Regions from separate parts of the Paenibacillus sp. TC-CSREp1 genome, predicted to be linked through region 1. Evidence: riboswitches for the same ligand, from Rfam matches in the RefSeq annotation. Region 1 holds a riboswitch; each other region holds the start of a gene.
The links. Region 1 has a riboswitch for cyclic di-AMP ahead of ACQSGY_RS27320 (ubiquitin-like domain-containing protein). Riboswitches for the same ligand answer to the same signal wherever they lie in the genome.
Positions count from the first base shown of each region.

Region 2: linked by a shared signal. The riboswitch ahead of ACQSGY_RS08025 (3D domain-containing protein) and the one ahead of ACQSGY_RS27320 (ubiquitin-like domain-containing protein) in region 1 are both predicted to bind cyclic di-AMP.
Region 3: linked by a shared signal. The riboswitch ahead of ACQSGY_RS25710 (hypothetical protein) and the one ahead of ACQSGY_RS27320 (ubiquitin-like domain-containing protein) in region 1 are both predicted to bind cyclic di-AMP.
Region 4: linked by a shared signal. The riboswitch ahead of ACQSGY_RS15590 (C40 family peptidase) and the one ahead of ACQSGY_RS27320 (ubiquitin-like domain-containing protein) in region 1 are both predicted to bind cyclic di-AMP.

Region 1 is NZ_JBNOKM010000026.1:12,886-15,978, reverse strand. It holds gene rnmV (ribonuclease M5) at 1-190, opposite strand, end outside; gene ACQSGY_RS27320 (ubiquitin-like domain-containing protein) at 346-1,527, opposite strand; cyclic di-AMP (ydaO/yuaA leader) riboswitch at 1,797-2,050, opposite strand; gene ACQSGY_RS27315 (TatD family hydrolase) at 2,292-3,059, opposite strand.
Region 2 is NZ_JBNOKM010000004.1:314,261-317,353, forward strand. It holds gene ACQSGY_RS08015 (hypothetical protein) at 1-65, opposite strand, end outside; gene ACQSGY_RS08020 (polysaccharide deacetylase family protein) at 222-1,028, shown strand; gene ACQSGY_RS08025 (3D domain-containing protein) at 1,181-1,849, opposite strand; cyclic di-AMP (ydaO/yuaA leader) riboswitch at 1,852-2,045, opposite strand; gene ACQSGY_RS08030 (amino acid ABC transporter ATP-binding protein) at 2,277-2,999, opposite strand; gene ACQSGY_RS08035 (ABC transporter substrate-binding protein/permease) at 2,986-3,093, opposite strand, start outside.
Region 3 is NZ_JBNOKM010000021.1:16,090-19,182, reverse strand. It holds gene ACQSGY_RS25720 (Nramp family divalent metal transporter) at 1-430, shown strand, start outside; gene ACQSGY_RS25715 (HAD family hydrolase) at 643-1,359, opposite strand; gene ACQSGY_RS25710 (hypothetical protein) at 1,479-1,910, opposite strand; cyclic di-AMP (ydaO/yuaA leader) riboswitch at 2,025-2,200, opposite strand; gene ACQSGY_RS25705 (glutathione peroxidase) at 2,579-3,055, shown strand.
Region 4 is NZ_JBNOKM010000009.1:164,033-167,125, forward strand. It holds gene ACQSGY_RS15570 (xanthine phosphoribosyltransferase) at 1-54, shown strand, start outside; gene ACQSGY_RS15575 (hypothetical protein) at 153-482, shown strand; gene ACQSGY_RS15580 (hypothetical protein) at 602-820, shown strand; gene ACQSGY_RS15585 (carboxymuconolactone decarboxylase family protein) at 952-1,281, shown strand; gene ACQSGY_RS15590 (C40 family peptidase) at 1,365-1,829, opposite strand; cyclic di-AMP (ydaO/yuaA leader) riboswitch at 1,835-1,966, opposite strand; gene pelA (pectate lyase) at 2,461-3,093, shown strand, end outside.

The DNA.
Region 1 (3,093 bases):
GGATTCGCTCTCCGGCATGATCGGGATCGGTCAGGATAATCACACCTCGTCTCTCCTGAGCAAGTGCGATTCGCTTCAGCACACGCTGATTAATTGCAGAACCTCCTGTTTCAATGGTGTCCGCCTCAACCGCCCGCCGAATGGCTACCGTATCGTCCCGGCCCTCCACCACAATCACTTCTTTTATCATGTTCCTTTTCTTCCTTTCTAACGCAAAAAGAAGAGGAATATCCTCTTCTCTGCCAAACGGCGGAGGAGACTGAATTCAGACCCCTCCGCCGCATATTCCGCATGAATCATTCATGCAACTATTTTATAGCATTCCCATATCAAAGTAAAACGATTTTAGTTCGCTTCCGGCTTCACCGGTCCAATCACGTAGACCGTTTTGCCTTTTTTACGTCCGAAATTCAGGGCATGCTTCACACTGTCGTAGTAAACGTCAATTTTATTGCCTTTAATCGCACCGCCTGTATCTTCCGCACGACGGAAGCCAAGGCCCTCGATGTATACCCACCAGCCAATAGGAATGACTTTAGGATCAACCGCGATGGTGCGCCCTTCTGTTACACGAGTACCAGAAGCCGTTTTCGTACCAATACCTGGCTCTTCGGCAGAGTAGGCAGTCATGGATACATTTTTTAACACCTTGGAATATTTAAAAGAAGTCCCGGCGACCGTAATCACCTTGCTGCCCGAGGCAGATGTTTTCGTCGAGTTCGCTGTTGTTGCTTTTTTGCTTGAGGTTTTGGCCGATACCAGTTGAACCTCAGGTGCTTTCACTACTGGTTTGGCTTTTGTACCTACCGCGATGACCTTATCTACACGATTAGTCGCGATCGTTTTGCCTACCATTTTTTTGGAGACGAGTTCCCCATCTTGAAATACCTTTTCGATATGCTGCACCAGTGTGCCTTCTTTACCGTTTACAACAACACGGTTATCCCCTTTGAACAAACTAGGATCTGCCGTTTTTACAACCTTGTACGCAATCGGGTGCTTCACATCCACAGTATGCTTTGTTACACGCACTACCCGAATCTTCATATCCGCTTTAATTGCGGTTCCAAGCGCTGGGTACACTTTATCATGATTTGCAACTTCAATACCTGATTGCTGAATTACATCTTGTACCGATGAATCGGTTGTATACAGAGTCTTGGTGTCTCCGTCTGCCGTAATTTTTACTGGAACGGCCCGCTCGATAACGATTCGGTCTCCATCTGCAATGGCCCCGTTCATGGGCATGGATACCTTGTCGTGAGGGCTGACTGTGATTGACTGCTCCTCCAACATTTCGTGAAGCATTCCTGTACGAGTCTCTACCACTTGAGCTTTGCCGTCAATAACCAGCGAAATTTGCTTCCCGGCCTGACCGTAAACGACTAACAAGATCATGATTGCAAGCGCAATTGAGAATATCGCGATCAGTGCCATTTGACGCAAGTTCTCATGCTTCCACCGCAACGCGAAAGACTTACTGGATGATCGTGACTCATGGGTCTCTTCTGGTTGGAATGTGCCCACTTCTCCGTCCTCCTTCATAGCCTCGCCGTCTAAAGTAATGCATGATGTATGTGACGCGACTATACCAAATTTTCCTACAGAACACAGATCAGAGGTAATGACCGGTTCTGCACCATGAACCCCTCTTCGCAACATGATGCCATCTTCGGAAAGCTTGCCGTAAGATGACGTTATTTCTTTTATTCAAAACAAAAAAAGCCAAAGAAAGAGTGTTAAGAGACTCTTTCGTGGCTTCCGAATGATTTGAATATCGGAAATTCATGCACGAGGTTGCCTCTCTTTTTCCGCTTGCGAGGTTAGCTGTCGGGTTCGGGCGAAAGAGAGCCGCCCTATCTTAGGTCACCCGCTCATGGCGGACGCCCTTGAATTCACCCCGAGACCCAAAGAAGAAATCAAATACGGCTTCGCAGATTCATTCGCTGCTTTTGGGTCAGCGAACGATGCGCATCGGCTGCAATCACCGATGTTTAAGCCCTATTGGTTCCCCCGCTCTCCGATAACGGAGACTCAGCGAGATTGATTCATGAAAGTATTGTTGTCTTATCGGAAAGTGTCCCTTTGTTCATCCCCCGAACATCTGTCCAATTTTCCGCACAACAATTCACTGAAAAGATGATATCCTGTTTTGATGCATGTTGTAAAGCATGGATCAAGTACGTTTTTCTAAATATTTGGTTAAAATATTGTAATATTCTTCAATTATTCGAATCAAAGAGCAGATTACCTCTCTATAACTCCCTTTTTCACCTGATTTACTCGATTTCTTATTGAATCCCAAATCGTTCCATGGCATTTTTGGTTGTTATTGCAGCAATTTCCTCGACCGAAATGCCTTTAATTTCCGCAGCTGCCTCGGCAACCAGACGTACATGCGCTGTTTCGTTTCGTTTTCCACGATAAGGATGGGGTGTAAGATATGGGGAGTCGGTTTCCAGGAAAAATCGATCCATCGGAACCTTCGCAAGCACCTCTTTGGGCTGCTTCGCATTTTTGAAAGTGACCGGTCCGCCGAAGGATAAGTGGAACCCTAAATCCAGACACATTTTTGCTGTTTCCCAGCTGCCTGAAAACGAATGCATGACTCCGCCAACTTCACCAGCCTTTTCTTCACGCAAAATACGAACAATATCCTCATGAGCATCGCGATTATGAATAACAATAGGCATATTCAACTCACGTGCTAATGCAATTTGTTGTCGTAATACGCGGTGCTGTACGTCCTTTGGTGAAGTGTCCCAATGATAATCCAAACCGATCTCGCCAATGGCTACCACCTTTTCATGTTTGCACAATGATGCAATCCATTCCAGATCACCCTCCTGCATCGTAATTGCATCCACCGGATGCCATCCCACCGCCGCATAGATAAAATCGTACGTTTCCGCCAGCTTCATCGTTGTCGGGATCGTCTCCCGATTGAAGCCAACATTGATCATACGTGTGACGCCTGCATCTACAGCCCGCTGGATCATGTCCTCCCGGTCTTCGTCGAATTGTGGCGCATCGAGGTGTGTATGTGTGTCGAATAACATGCTGTTTATTTCTCCCTTCCTGTCGATATAAAAA
Region 2 (3,093 bases), on a different contig from region 1:
AATACTTTATCCACTCCGGCTTCAATAACCTCTAATCGAATGGATTTCAGATCATATGTACTCATCTCACTCCACCTGTCCTTCTCTATATGTGATATATGGTAGAATTATGACTTTCTAGACGTCTACTGTGCAATGAGACTTCTCACACACGCATAAAAGTCACTATCACAGGGCATACCATAAAGAACGTCATTTTTGAAAAAAGGAGGCCTTTACATATGCGTTTACGCCTCATTATGATTGTGTTTATTACGGTTATCAGCTTAGGAGCTTTGCCGCTTTCTCCCGCTCATGCTTATGTGTCCCCAGAAGGCGCTGAGGAAAGGTCTCATACCCCTGCATCCACTTCAGATACCGGAGAAGAGCAGCTGACCTTGGGACAACTGCGGCAGAAATATGCGGACACCTTTAAAACAAACGGTCCTTCCACCAAGCAGGTTGCGCTTACTTTTGATGATGTTCCCGATCCGCGATTTACCGGTCAGGTGCTGGATGTATTAAAAAAATACAAGGTGCGCGCAACATTTTTTGTTGTAGGCAGCCGGGCCGAGAAACATCCAGATCTGGTAAAACGTATGGTGAAGGAAGGGCATGTTATAGGCAATCACAGCTATAATCATCCTGAATTCAGCAAGTTATCCATGACCGCTTTTCGCAAGCAAATTTTACGTACTGGAGACATTATCCAGCGTCTGACCGGATACACGCCGAAAATGATTCGCCCCCCATATGGTGATATTAATGAGGAACAGCTTCGCTGGGCTCGAAAGCAGCGTTACAGCATCGTTAACTGGAATGTTGATTCTCTGGATTGGAAGGGCCTTCCGAAAGAGAAAGTGAAATATAACATTCTTTCTGCGGTCAAACCCGGCTCCATTGTACTGCAGCATGCCGGTGGAGGCACAGGGTCCAATCTGAATGGTACCGTTGAAGCATTGCCTGAAGTGATTGAGGAACTGCGGAATCGAGGATATGATCTCGTTACTTTGGATGAAATGCTGAAGCTATCCAAGGAAAAGCAGTAAATATAGCTGACTGCAATAAACAGGGTGTTCCTTGGCGTTAACATGACAACACATCATGATAATACCCAAGAACACCCTGTATCTGTTTGTTATTCAATTTTATTAGCTTTTAATCATGGATACATCCAGAATCAAGTCCATTAATCAAGCAACTACTTTAAAACGTAAAGCTCAACATCCTGGAAACCAAATGTATTTACAAACTGCTTGCTGCCCGGAATGAAAATATCAATGCGATTGCCTTTAATCGCACTCCCTGCATCGAGTGCCGTAGCTACGAAGGCTTGCTTCGGCAGCCCCGGATGTGAATGGCCCGTTACAAGCACTTTCGTGCCAAAAGGAATGACCTTCGGATCTACCGCAATGGTTCCAAGCTCCAGCGGATTGCCGAAATAATCGACAGCGCCCCATCCTCCATTTTCAGAAGCATCCGCGGAGTATGCTGTAGCCTTCACATTGATGGTTTTGCTGTAATCAAAGGTTTTACCCCAGGCTTGTACAACTTTATTCTCGGCATTCACATCCAGACTGGCAGCTTTAACCGTATTTGCTTGAGCTTTCATCTTTGCTGGTGCCGCCGCTGCTTCTTCCTGGCCCGGAATCGTAATTTTCAAACCACCATAGATGTTATACGGTGAAATATTTTTATTGGCATTCATTAATTTGTCTGTGGAAACGCCATACTGCTTCGATAACGTAAAGAACGTATCTCCCTCTTTAGCAACATGTACAGATTCTGCGTGAGCGGGAACAGCTTGAATCAATAGTACGGATGTCAGTAGTGCGATGGCTGCTTTTGATATACGTTTGTGGTTAAACATGGTCTTCCTCCTCATTATGCCTGCGAAGTTAGTTGTCGGATTCGGATGGAGGAACCCACCCTATAGGCTGTACTGAACATGCTGATGCATTATGTATTCCTAATTCACCCCTAGCAGTGTGCTGTCCATATGACAGGACAATTGCATTGTTACATCCCCCGCATTTCCTCTCCGGAAATTTCGGCCGCATTCAATATATCACAATTTTGTAACCATGAGCTGTAGTAAATGTTACCATTTTGCGATTCACCAGCCTGATCCAGTCTGCTTTTTCATAAAAAAATCACTATTTCAGATCCATTCCCCAGGTATTATCATTAGCAATCAGGTAACAGAAAGGTTACATTTCTTGATCGAAAATTAAAAAAAAGCGTTACCGACACATCAGGTCGATAACGCTTTGATTCTAATGGAATATAAAAATCAATTAGAGAACTTTTGCAAGAAAATCACGTGTCCGTGGATGCTTGGGAGCGCCAAACACCTCATCAGGTGTACCTTCTTCAACAATAACTCCACCGTCCATGAACAGGATGCGGTCACCCACCTCACGCGCAAAGCCCATCTCATGTGTAACAATCACCATCGTCATGCCACCTTCGGCCAGTCGTTTCATAACTTCCAGCACCTCTCCAACCATCTCAGGGTCCAGAGCTGATGTAGGCTCATCAAACAGCATTACATGCGGCTGCATAGCCAGTGCTCTTGCAATTGCAATCCGCTGCTTTTGTCCACCAGACAGCTGATTGGGATACACATCTTTTTTGTCAGCCAAACCGACCGTCTTTAGAAGATCCTCGGCGATTTTGTTGGCCTCCTCCGTCGATTGTTTCTTCACCTTAATCGGAGCAATCGTGATGTTTTGCAGCACCGTTTTATGTGGGAACAGATTAAAATGCTGGAACACCATGCCCATCTTTTCACGAGTTGCGTTGATATTGTGCTTGGGGTCAGTAATCGATACACCCTCAAATTCAATCTGGCCTGAGGTTGGCTGCTCCAGCAGGTTCAGACAGCGCAGAAACGTACTTTTCCCTGAACCGGAAGGACCGATTACCACAACAACCTCACCTTTGGCGATGGTTACGTCAATTCCCTTCAGTACATCATTTTTTCCATAAGATTTGTGTAATTGTCTAACGTCTATCACTTGCACCCAACTTCCTTTCCAATCGACCCAGCAGCTTGGACAAAATAAATGTCATTACAAAATAAATCGCTGCCGCAATAAGGAATGGATTCAT
Region 3 (3,093 bases), on a different contig from region 1:
TCTGCTGACTCCGCTGCTCGGCACCACCATTGCCAGCATCCTGTTTGGCGTCGCTTTGCTCGCATCAGGTCAGAACTCTACCCTCACAGGTACGCTTGCTGGACAGATCGTCATGGAGGGGTTTCTGAATATTCGTATTCCGGCCTGGCTGCGTCGTCTCGTCACACGGCTGATCGCAATCATTCCGGCCGTCATTGTAACCGCCATTGCGGGCGAACGCGGAACAGAGGAACTGCTGATTCTGAGCCAGGTTATACTGTCCCTGCAGCTGCCTTTTGCCGTTATCCCGCTGGTGATGTTCACGAGTGACAAAAAAAGCATGGGCCCGTTTGTTAATAAACTCTGGCTCAAGGTCGTTTCCTGGATTATCGCTGCGATCATCGTAGTGCTGAACGTGTACCTGATTATCCAGACTATTATGCTGTTCTAACTTATATATAAGCTGAACTAAGGACGTTTACAGTTGCACTCCGATGACAGAATAATCTCAACTTTCAAAAATCCCGTAATATAAAAAAAGGCTGACTCGCCGTCTGGTACGATTACCAACGCGAATCAGCCTTTTTAAGTCTTTCATTTGTTATACAGCCCAGCTGCATATAACCTCTAACTCGACCTGATGTAACCTAATGCTCATATGAACTAAGATGCATCGTTATCAGGTATGAGCAGCGGCAACAGTTCATCCAATGATTTAACCGTCCAGTCTGCACGCTCATGCTCTGACTGCACTGGCTGAAACCTTCCATATCCCTGGAGAATACGAATGGTATGCAGGCCCAGACTACGAGCGGGAACGATATCATTGTCAATCCGATCTCCAATCATCACCGCTTCCTCCGGGGCACAACCAGCCTGTTTCAGGGCAACCGCATACAATTCCGGGTCGGGCTTGGACACTCCTTCTTCTGCCGAGCAGGCCAGTACATGAACATATTTTCGAAGTCCATAACTCTCCAGCCGCATTTCAGTCCCCGGGCTCTGATTCGCAATAATGCCTATGTGATAGTGCTGCGACAGCTGCTTGAGCACCTTGGCTGCAGAAGGAAATGGCCGCTCCAGCTCTTTGTGGAATTTCAGCTTCTCCTGAATCAGTTTGCGGTGACCTTCATCCTGAATGTATGTCCGTATGGCTACCTTCATAGGCCATTGTTCGTAGTTCTGGTAACATTGTGCAAACAGCTCCCGTACATCCTCAATTTTCACAGGATAGTCGTAAGCATTCGCCTCACGCACAAACTGCCCGATAATATCGTCAACAGGCTCCCATTCATCCACCAGCGTATCCCCTACATCAAAAAACAACCACTTCAACCCGGCAATATCCGGCAAGCCAATTCCTCCTTGTACGCCACTCAATGACGATCCCGGGCGCGCATGCTGTATCCATAAAAAAGAAGACTCACGACAAGCATGAGTCTCCTCGGATTCCGTTAGTCCATACCTGTAATTATAACAGGCACCTTACACAGGATCAATCATAAGCTGCTTGCTTCAGCTTCGAGTTTATTGCAACTATTAAGCAAGAATCCAACTTCTCCATTTAACGAATACACAATTTTGTCCGCACCCATGCCCCGATAAATGCCTTTTGGATGACTTTGCTCCGTTATCACGCATAGAGACTTGGATGTCCAGGAGCGAACAATCTGCAGGTAACGGCAAGTCAGGTTCAGACTGTTTTCAAAAATAAATACGTTGCCTACGCTCGTCTGCGGCAAAAACCATTTTTGAGCTGCTGCTGTATTCATACGAATCACATGCTCTACTCCGATCCGGCGGAGCTTGCGCTCCTCACCCGCACTGTTTGTCAGAACGGCAAAAGGCATTTTTTTGTACATTAGCAGCTTCACAAATTTACGTCCAGCTTCATTTGGTGCGGTTACTAAAATCATCTCTGTATCCATCATTCGTTCCTCCCTTGGCGTGAAAAGACAACAAAAAAGAAGCGTGGGGACCAAGGCCTCCGAAACGCTTCTTAAATAATCCATGGCGAAAACGCCATGAACCAGCGTGCGGTTTGTTGCCTCTCCCTTTAACGCTTACGAGGTTAGCTGACGGATTCGGGCGCGAGAGTCGCCCTATTTCCGGCTGTCACCGGAAAATTCACCCCATGGATGTCTGCTGCTGTAATACAGCCCATCCTGTTGGTTCCCCCGTTTTCCACCCACGATGAATGGAAACTCAGCGATTGAAACATCGTTCGTAAATCTTGCATGTAAGACCGATCGATATCATCGTCTGTTTCGTTTTTCAGGTACAATATAATTAAAATTCAAATTACGCTTTGAATCATACACCCGTGCCATGATCATGTAAAGTCCGGGCAGATCACCGAATCGTCAGAATTCCGGCAATAAACTTCAATAATAACGCTTACAATGAGCTTATACGCTATCCAACTCTTCCAAGCTGTCTAATTCTCGCCCGCACAAAAAATTGATCAAGCGAATTGCATTCCTTCTATGAATAAGGTGAGCCGATAAGGATAATAGTGTCCTCCGTAAATTGATTTTGCATTATTTAATTGTATAAAATATAATAAACTTATCAACATAATATGATGGAGGCGATCCCCATGTCAGTCTATGATTACAAAGTAAACACCCTTCGCGGACAAGAGATTGAAATGTCCCAATATCGCGGCAAAGTGTTGTTAATTGTAAATACCGCAAGCCAGTGCGGCCTAACTCCTCAATTCAAGGGCCTGCAGGAGCTGCAGGATCAATTTCAGGATGCTCCTTTCGAGGTCCTTGGATTTCCCAGCAACCAGTTTGCCCAGGAGAAGGGTTCCTCTGATGACATCGCTGAGTTCTGTCAGATGAACTATGGCGTAAGCTTCCCTATGTTTGAGAAGATTGACGTTAACGGTGCCAGTGCTCACCCGCTATTCCAGCATATTACTAAGGAAGCACCAGGTCTGCTCGGCTCCAAGGCCATCAAATGGAACTTCACCAAATTCCTTGTCGATCAGGAAGGGAACGTTGTGAAGCGTTATGCTCCCCAGACTACACCTGATAAAATTGTAGAGGATATTCAGAAATTATTGAAATAAATAACACCCGTTTCTACACTTTGAAAAAAGCTGCCCCA
Region 4 (3,093 bases), on a different contig from region 1:
CGCATTCGTTCACTAAATAACGGCACCGTGCAATTTGACGATAACGAAATGTGACATTTTGAAGGAAATAGGGCCTAATTTTCGAACTTTGCCTTTGCATGGCTGCGGATTTCCTTTATAATGAGGGTATGTTAGGGAGAGGAGGCAACACCATGGGGAACCAACCGGCAACAGAACAATTTTTTATTGATAAGCTGGCGGAATCGAAAGTTCATTTTGAACGTGCCCTGGATTGTAAACATACGGAATTCGATGACCTTTATCCCTATATGATTGAACATCCTCAATTTTTCTGGTACAAACGCTATGTTGCCTGGTCAGAACTGCTGACGATTGTAGGCTTGTGTGAAGAGTTGTCCTTCTCTTGGAAAGAACAATTTACACCGCACCAAGTAGAGTACCTTGAAGAACGTGTGATGTCCGCCAAAGTGCTTGATTTTTGGTTCGAGAAGAACGACAGCAAAGAGCACGCGCAGCGGTAACTCTCAGTCGGGACATTTTCTTCGAATGACATGACAGTCCAATACAGTCACGTGAGACCTAAATGAATTTTCATTTAGGTCTCTTTTTGTAAACGAATTTGAATATAGGAGTTTAAAACATGATCAGTGATTCAGAGTTGGATGCCCTGCGATTGTCAGGTGAAAAGGTAAGAGTTGTACGGGACGAGCTGGAGTCTAACGATGTGACTGGCATTGTGGTGGCCTGGGATGATGAACAGGTGCTGATTCGCCGTCAGAATCGTCGTGTGGTGAAGCTGGACCGCCGTTATCGGTATCAGCTGTTCAGTGAGCCTCGTCAAAGTGTTCTGGAGGAATAAAGAAGTTGATTAAGTAAACGATATGCTTGGAATTACCATCATGACCTGGCATAATTGCTGCACGGCCGAGAGAAGATAGGTACAGTGGAAAAATTCGCTGTATTGACAGCCGAAAGGGTGTGCTGCAAGCCATGACATTGATGAATGATAAAGTTCATGCGTACAAGGATCAGATTGGCGCATTAAGTGATGTACTGCCGGATGTGGTGAGATCGTATCACGAGTTTACAGGGGAGTGCTTTCAGCCAGGTGTGCTTGATGCCAAAACAAAGCAGCTGATTGCGCTGGGCATCGGCCTGTTTGCCAACAATGAAGTATGCACGTTCTATCATGTACAGGAGGCCCGCTCCAAGGGAGCGACCGATCAGGAGATTATGGAGACGGTAGCTGTCGCTGGGGCTGTTGGAGGCGGACATGCCTTGTCGCAAGGGGCTATGCGTGTGCAGAAGGCGCTGCATTAGTCCATTATAGACATGTACATGTTCCGAAAATAGAAAGGAGGCTCTGGCATATACCAGGGCCTCTCTTTTGTATGAGATGGATTTTAGATTTTTCCAATCATTTTGTTATACATAAATTGACCTGTAACCCGTCTGGCTGTCACATAACGATCGTTAAAGTAAGGGTTGGAGAGCTTGGTGACGCTGACCCCTTTGCTGCTGGACGCGTGCGCGAATTGACCTCCACCGATGTATACACCTGTATGTGAAATGCCTTTGCCTGTTGTGTTGAAAAATACCAGGTCGCCTGTACGAATATTGGTTTTGGCTACCGGTGTGCCTGCTTTGGCCTGCTGCTGTGAAGTGCGTGGCAGTTCAATGCTGTATTTGTTAAAAAGATATCTCAAGAACCCGGAACAATCGAAGCCAGCCATGGTTGTGCCGCCCCATTTGTAAGGGATGCCTGTCATATTGTTAACAACGGAATTGATTGAGCTTGCCTCTGTGCTTGTTGCCCCGGATGTGAATAGTACAGCAGCTCCAAAAATGGAAATAATCAGTTTTTTCAAAATCAATGTTCTCCCTTCGATGCCTACGGAGTTAGCTAAGGGTTCGGTAGAAGGTTCCCTATATTTCCTATGTATAAGAATAATTCACCCAAAATGGTTCCCCCGTTTTCAATCCTGAAACTCGGCAAATGAATAATTAAGTTTTTGTAACTATTTGAAACTATATTGCATAAATGCGTAAATGTCAAACCCATTTGTAAAGCTTCTTTTCGATTCAATGTTAGCGGAATTATTGATTTTCGTCATAATTTTGTTGAAATTTCGACAGTAAAGATTACAAAAAAGTCATTAATGTTTAAACAGGTTCCGAGTTGGTTATTAAACCGATTTGTCAAGTGTTAAAAGTTGGATGGGTGAATATTAGTATAAAGTGAAATTTGAGCTTTGTTGCATATATTGACAAAATTTATTTTATTGCATATCATAAATTTATTCATACAAATTATGTATTTAATTAGATTTTATTGGTTTGTTCTTGGGGTGCATCAAAGCATACCATGAAATATAAGCCAGTAGGTAGACATGTGAGAGAGCGATCATATTTGTGAATTGGGGAGCGTGTTGTCTTTTGAAAGCAAAAAAATGGGTCACGTTTGTGCTCGCGTGTTCGATGGTTTTTTCTGGAGTGGGAATGGCAATTTTGCCTACAGCAACCGTATCTGCTGCGGATGCCTCAGGTACAACGGCAAGTATGTCTGATATTTTGAAAAACCAACGTCCCGATGGGGGGTGGAGAAAGGATTACAGCCAGACATCAGGTGAGTGGGCCAAATCAACAATTGATAACAAAGCTACATACTCAGAGATTAGAAGACTTGCAAATGAATTCAAAAAAACAAATGATCCGCGATACTCGGCTGCAGCAATCAAGGGCATTAACTTTTTGCTGAACATGCAGTATTCGAATGGCGGGTGGCCGCAGGTTTACCAGAGCTCCGGTTATCATAAACATATTACGTATAATGACGACGCTATGATTAATGTAATGTACATGCTCGATGAGGTCGCGGGGCGCAAAGGAGACTTCTCCTTTATCGACAGTTCACTTGCAAATCGCAGTAAAAATGCGGTGTCCAAAGGTGTGGATGCCATCCTGAATACACAGGTAGTATCCGGTGGCAAGCTTACGGCATGGGGCCAGCAGCATGATTCGAGCTCACTTAAACCAGCGGGAGCCAGAATTTATGAAGTACCTTCATTAACGGCAGCGGAAAGTGTAAACATTGTGAAATTTCTGAAGACCAGACCGGCCAATTCCAGAATT